Linked DNA regions of Tardiphaga sp. vice304. The protein of the gene in region 1 binds, or shares a complex with, the protein of each later gene. Links are inferred from orthologs where the notes say so. Each region holds a gene or a part of one and is shown on either strand. Other genes may lie near its edges. The genes, in order: FNL56_RS22455 and tldD.

Region 1 (3,149 bases):
GGCGGCGGCGGCGCTGGGCCGGTTCGCGGACCTTTTCTTCCGGCAATTGCGGCAGCCCGAAAACCGCGCTCCACATCTGCCAGGCCGTGTCGATTTCGACGCGGTCGGAACTGACGCACAACGGGATCGACAATGCGGGATCGCGATGCGCGAGCACCAGCATCTTGGTATCGTCGAGGCCGCGCACGGCGACGCCGAGGAAGTCGCTGACGCGCACGTTGATCGCCATCCGCATGCCGCGCAACGCGCGGTGCAGCACGACGCGTTCGCGATGCAGTTCGATGTGCCGGACGCTGCCATCCGCACGTTGATCGTGCGCATCGAAGCGGACCGGTAGCGAGTGGGGGTCGAGCCGCAATGGGCGGCTCGACCCGTGGTGGGAATCCCCTTGGGGAATGATCCCGTCTTTGACTGCTGTTTGATGCCTCAAGATTTTATCTCCCCGCCGAAATTATGCTTCCGGTCGATGGGGAGAGCTTGCCAGACCGCGCACGGAAAGCGCTTAAAAAGGCTGGTTAATTGAATCCGTCCCGCCCTGCATTCGCCCGCATGATTGACGAAAGCCTGAGGGACATGATTGACGAGTCGTTGCGGTAATACCGGAAATTCGTTGGCTTTATCCGCGCCGCATGCTTGAAGTCGCTGTCCGACAGGCACATCTTGGCATCAGCCATCCTCCGCCGCCGCGCCCTGAACCACCCCCTCAAAACGTCGGGAATTTGTTCGTGATCTCTTCACCATCCACGCTGTCGACCTCGCCCAACGCCGACCTGCTCGACCAGACCGCATTGTCCACGCTGGCGCATCGCCTCGTCGAGGCGGCCAAAAAGGCCGGCGCCGATGCCGCGGACGCGGTCGCGGTGCGCGGCGTCTCGCACGGCGTCGAGGTGCGCGATGGCAAGGTGGAATCCTCGGAGCGTTCCGAAGGCGACGATGTCGGGCTGCGCGTCTTCGTCGGTCGCCGTCAGGCGGTTGTGTCGACCAATGACGTGTCCGGCGACAATGTCGCTGTTCTCGCCGAGCGTGCGGTGGCAATGGCGCGCGTGGCGCCCGACGATCAATATGTCGGTCTTGCCGATCCCGAACTTTTGGCTCGCGATTTTCCTAAGCTCGATCTGCTCGATCCGGTCACGCCGTCGGTGAAAGAACTCGAGCGCCGCGCGGTCGAGGCCGAACAGGCCGCGCTTGCCGTCCACGGCGTCAGCAAGTCGTCGGGCGCCTCCGCCTCGACCGGCATCGGCGGCATGGTGCTGGTGACCTCGACAGGCTTCCACGGCGCCTATCTGCGCTCGAGCCAGAGCATCTCGATGACGGCGATCACCGGCGACGGCACCAACATGGAGCGCGACTACGCCTATTCGTCGGCGCTGCATGCGTCCGATCTGGAGTCGCCGGCGTCGGTCGGCAAGCTGGCCGGCGAGCGCACCGTGGCGCGCGCCAATCCGCGCAAGGTCGCGAGTTGCAAGGTGCCGGTGGTGTTCGATCCCCGCGTTTCGAACACGCTGGTCGGCCACATCGTCGGCGCGGCGAACGGCGCGTCGATCGCGCGCAAGACGAGCTTTCTCAAGGACAGCCTCGGCAAGCAATTGTTCAGCAGCAACATCCGTATCATCGACGATCCCCTGCGCGTGCGCGGCCTGCGCTCGCAATCGTTCGATGCCGAAGGCGTCGCGGTGAAGAAGACTGCGATCATCGACGAGGGCGTGCTGACGACCTGGCTGCTGGACTGTGCCACCGCACGCGAACTCGGCATGGCTACCACCGGCCACGCCCATCGCGGCGTGTCGTCGTCGCCGTCGCCCGGCGCCTATAATCTGCATATGGAGGCGGGCGATCCTTCGCCGGAAGAACTGATCGCCGACATCAAGGAAGGCTTCTACGTCACCGACCTGATCGGCTCCGGCGTCAATGGCGTGACCGGCGATTACAGCCGCGGCGCCGGCGGGTTCTGGATCGAGAACGGCAAGCTGACCTATGCGGTGAGCGAGATCACCATCGCCGGGCATTTGTTCGATATCTTCAAGTCGCTGCAGCCCGCCAACGATCTGAAATTTACCTACGGGGTCAACGCGCCGACCGTGCGGGTCGAGGGGTTGACGATTGCCGGACGCTGACGCACCACTTCTCACCGACACGCTGACGCGCGATATCGCGCTGCTCAAGGACACCGTGCGCGACGCCGGCGCGCTCGGGCTGTCGCTGTTCCGCACCACGCTGAAAATGTGGACCAAGGGCGAATCCTCGCCGGTCTCGGAAGCCGATATCGCGGTCAATGATTTGATCCAGTCGCGGCTGCAGGCGGCGACGCCGGATTATGGCTGGCTGTCGGAGGAAAGCGCCGACGACGAATCCCGGCTCGGCCGGCGCCTGACCTGGATCATTGACCCGATCGACGGCACCCGTGGCTATCTTGCCGGCCGCGAGGACTGGTGCGTCAGCGTCGCTTTGGTCGAGGATAACCGCCCGCTGCTGGCGGCGGTGTTTGCGCCGTCCACCGATGAATTTTTCTTCGCCGTGCGCGGGCAGGGCACCACACGCAACGACACGCCCGTCGGCGCCAGCAGTGGCATCGGGCTGGATTATCCGCGCATCGCCGGGCCGAAGCCGCTGGTGCAGCGGCTGGCTGGCGGACGGGACATCACGCTGTATCCGCGAATCGGATCGCTGGCGCTGCGGCTATGCTGGGTGGCGAATGGCCGGCTCGACGCCGCCTTTGCCGGCGGCCAGAGCCGCGACTGGGATCTTGCCGCCGCAGATTTGATCGTGCACGAAGCGAATGGTAGGATGAGCGAGCTTTCCGGCGATCCCATTCTCTACAACCGCCAGGAAGTGACGCATGGGTTGCTGGTGGCCGCGGGGGCCGAGCGGCATGCTCATCTGGTTGAGCAGTTTCGGCACCGCTGACGCCGTCATCCGGCGAGCCATTCACATCGATCGGATCCCGGCCGGTCAGTAGCAGGAAACATACCCATGTCGGACGCACCGCAGCCGCAACTGCTTCATCTGGTGATCGGCGGCGAACTGACCGACCTCACGGGCACCACGTTCAAGGATCTGAGCCAGGTCGAGACCGTCGGGTTCTATCCGAACTACGCCTCTGCCTATGTCGCCTGGAAGGCCAAGGCGCAGCAGACCGTGGATAACGCCCA
Region 2 (3,227 bases), 4.0 Mb from region 1 along the record:
GCTCGATATTGTCGAGCACGAATGCGCGCACGGCTTCGGACGTCGGGCCCTCCAGAAACGACAGGTAACGCTTTTCACGGGCAACGCTGTCCAATGCCCGGGCGAAACCGGAAATGTGGGATGCAGTGATCGGCAGAACCTGAACAGTCATGAAGTTTGCTGCATCGGATGCAATTCTATTTTGGCGTAGCCGCAACGAGCCATCCGAGGCGCGACAGCACGGTCAAAGCCGCAACGGCAACTGTCAACCCGCCTGAAATCCACCAGCCGATATAACTCTTGGTAGGAAGGTGGCTGATGCGCTCCGTCAAGGTGGCCTGACTGACCTTTAAATCGGTCAGGTCTTTTCCCGCCTCCCTGAGGGCGATCTTCATGTCACCGACGTTTTCACGAATGTTCTTTACGTCGGCTTCGAGACTGGCGACCCGAGCTTCGATCATGCCGTCGAATGTGCCTGCTCCGCCATGCGCCTGCAAGGCGGGCCAGGGGGTTTGGGAGCAAGGATCTGATCGGATTCATCGGCCATGCCCAATTTAGCCACACTCCCTTGAGGTTGATAAGTTATTTTTCACAATCTTTCAGGGAGCCGGGCATGAGCTTTCGGCGATTTCAGCCGAACGCAACGCGGTCCCCTCCCCTTCTTCCGCCGCAATGCCTATCTTCAGTGTCACCGCGCCATTGCCCCGGAGCTTCCATGACCAGTCCCGCCACCACTTCCCTGATCGACCGCGCCAATCTCGACCGCGACCAGGTGCGCCAGCAGTTGATCCGGGGCCTCGAGGGCGCCGACGACGGCGAGCTGTTCCTGGAATACAGCCAGAGCGAGGCGCTGGGCTTCGACAATGGCCGGCTCAAGCAGGCGACCTATGATACCGCCCAGGGTTTCGGCCTGCGCGCGGTCAAGGACGATGCGGTTGGCTATGCGCATTCCTCGGACGTCTCGATCCCGGCGCTGATCCGCGCCGCGGATGCCGTGCACGCCGTGCGCGGCGGCTACAGCGGCACATTTGGGGCGGCGCCGGCGCACACCAATGTGCGGCTCTATGGCGACGACAACCCGCTCGATGCCCCGGGCTTCGAGGCCAAGGTCAAGCTGCTGGCCGAGATCGACGCCTATGTCCGCGACAAGGATCCGCGCGTCCGCCAGGTCTCGGTGTCGCTCGGCGCCACCTGGCAGGTGGTCGAGATCCTGCGCCCGGACGGCGAAAGCTACCGCGACATCCGACCATTGGTCCGCGTCAACATTACGGTGGTGGCCGGATCCGGCGACCGCCAGGAAAGCGGCAGCAAGGGCTATGGCGGCCGCGAGGGCTATGCGCGCTTCATCGAGAGCGGCACCTGGCGCACGGCTGCCGACGGCGCAATTCGCGAGGCGCTGGTGAACCTCGAATCGATCCCCGCCCCCGCCGGCGAGATGGACGTGGTGCTCGGGCCGGGCTGGCCCGGCGTGATGCTGCATGAGGCGGTCGGCCACGGCCTCGAAGGCGACTTCAACCGCAAGCAGACCTCGGCCTTCGCCGGCCTGATGGGCCAGCAGGTCGCGGCCAAGGGCGTTACCGTGGTCGATGACGGCACGATTTCGTCGCGCCGCGGCTCGCTGTCGATCGACGACGAGGGCACGCCGACCAACCGCACCACGCTGATCGAGGACGGCATCCTGGTCGGCTACATGCAGGACCGCCAGAACGCGCGGCTGATGGGCATGAAGCCGACCGGCAACGGCCGCCGGCAGGGCTATGCCCATGTGCCGATGCCGCGCATGACCAACACCTACATGCTGGCCGGGCAGCGTGACCCCGCCGAGATTCTCGCTTCGGTAAAGAACGGCATCTATGCCGTGAACTTCGGCGGCGGCCAGGTCGACATCACCTCCGGCAAATACGTGTTCCAGTGCACCGAGGCCTACAAGATCGAGAACGGCAAGATCGGCGCGCCGCTGAAGGGCGCGATGCTGATCGGCAACGGCCCGACCGACCTCCACCGGATCAGCATGATCGGCAACGATCTGGCGCTCGATGACGGCATCGGGACCTGCGGCAAGCACGGCCAGGGCGTGCCGGTCGGCGTCGGCCAGCCCACGCTGCGCATGGACAAGATCACGGTGGGAGGCACCGGTTAGTGACCGACGCCAGCACCCCGTCGACCTTTGCGTCGAATGCCAAGCGCTGGTCCGGGCAACTGGCCCAGCTCGCTTCCATCGTGATGCTGGTGTTTCTCGCCAAGGGCGCACTGGCCGAGCCGTTTTACGTGCCGTCGGCATCGATGGAGCCGACGCTCTTGATCGGCGACGCGCTCTTGGCGTCGAAGTTCCCCTACGGCTACTCGACGGCATCGCTGCCGATCCATGTCTCGCTGCCCGAGACCGGCCGCGTGCTGGCATCGACGCCGAAGCGCGGCGACGTCGTGGTGTTTCGCTGGCCCGGCGACCGCTCGCAGGTCTGGGTCAAGCGCGTCATCGGCCTGCCGGGCGACCGCATCCAGGTGCAATCGGGCATGGTGTATATCAACGGCCTGGCGACGCAGGTGAAGCCCGACGGCATCGGCGCCGCGGAAGATGACAATGGCGGCTCGGAGCCCGCGCGGCGCTATGTCGAGACGCTGCCCGACGGCGTGTCGCATCCGATCTTCAAGCTCTACGACCATGGCCGGCTCGACAATACCGAGGAAGTTTTGGTGCCGCCCGACCATCTGTTCGTGATGGGCGACAACCGCGACAACTCCGCCGACAGCCGTGTCCCGGTGCGCTCCGGCGGCGTCGGGCTGCTGCCGATGGACAACCTGGTCGGCCGCGTCGATGCCATCGTGGGATCCTGGGACCTCGGGGTCCGCAACCAGCCGGTCAGCACCTGGCTGTCGGGTTTTCGCATGGCGCGGTTTTTTACCAAGGTGAATTGAGAACAGCTGGATCGAGAAGCGAAAGCCTCTCAGCCGTCATTGCGAGGAGCCCTTGCGACGAAGCAATCCAGTTCTTTCGTGTATGAGGCCTCTAGATTGCCGCGTCGCTTCGCTCCTCGCAATGACGACTGAAGCTACGGCGCCTCCTTAGCTGCCAGCCTTAATTGCAGCAGCCGTGCCGAGCGGGAGTTCTTCGACCAGCGACGACGACACCGCGGGGACCTGCTCGCCGTTCGAGGCGCGGGTGACCGCAAGACGGGTTCTGGTGAACACGGCTTCGGCGCCGGTCTTCGCCGTGTCAGGCGTATCGAGATTCTTCAGGAGTTCGGTGA

What was found.
Region 2: the proteins of FNL56_RS22455 (region 1) and tldD are in contact, whole or in part, in a solved structure (PDB 5NJ9), measured with the Escherichia coli proteins. The link is inferred for Tardiphaga sp. vice304 from one-to-one orthologs.

Annotation. Positions count from the first base shown.
Region 1 is NZ_CP041402.1:4,704,517-4,707,665, reverse strand. Bases 92-2,919 are described here. They hold FNL56_RS22455 (TldD/PmbA family protein), read left to right. Parts: upstream 92-725; coding sequence 726-2,114; downstream 2,115-2,919. Other genes in these bases: FNL56_RS22450 (3'(2'),5'-bisphosphate nucleotidase CysQ), read left to right, coding at 2,101-2,904; FNL56_RS22460 (DUF6101 family protein), read right to left, coding at 92-430. Outside these bases: more of FNL56_RS22460, read right to left, coding at 1-91; FNL56_RS22445 (DUF4170 domain-containing protein), read left to right, coding at 2,971-3,149.
Region 2 is NZ_CP041402.1:717,838-721,064, reverse strand. Bases 1-2,906 are described here. They hold tldD (metalloprotease TldD), read left to right. Parts: upstream 1-694; coding sequence 695-2,119; downstream 2,120-2,906. Other genes in these bases: lepB (signal peptidase I), read left to right, coding at 2,119-2,895; FNL56_RS03355 (hypothetical protein), read right to left, coding at 177-440; FNL56_RS03360 (GNAT family N-acetyltransferase), read right to left, coding at 1-151. In the rest of the region: FNL56_RS03340 (caspase family protein), read right to left, coding at 3,043-3,227. UniProt on the Escherichia coli protein: Metalloprotease involved in CcdA degradation. Suppresses the inhibitory activity of the carbon storage regulator (CsrA).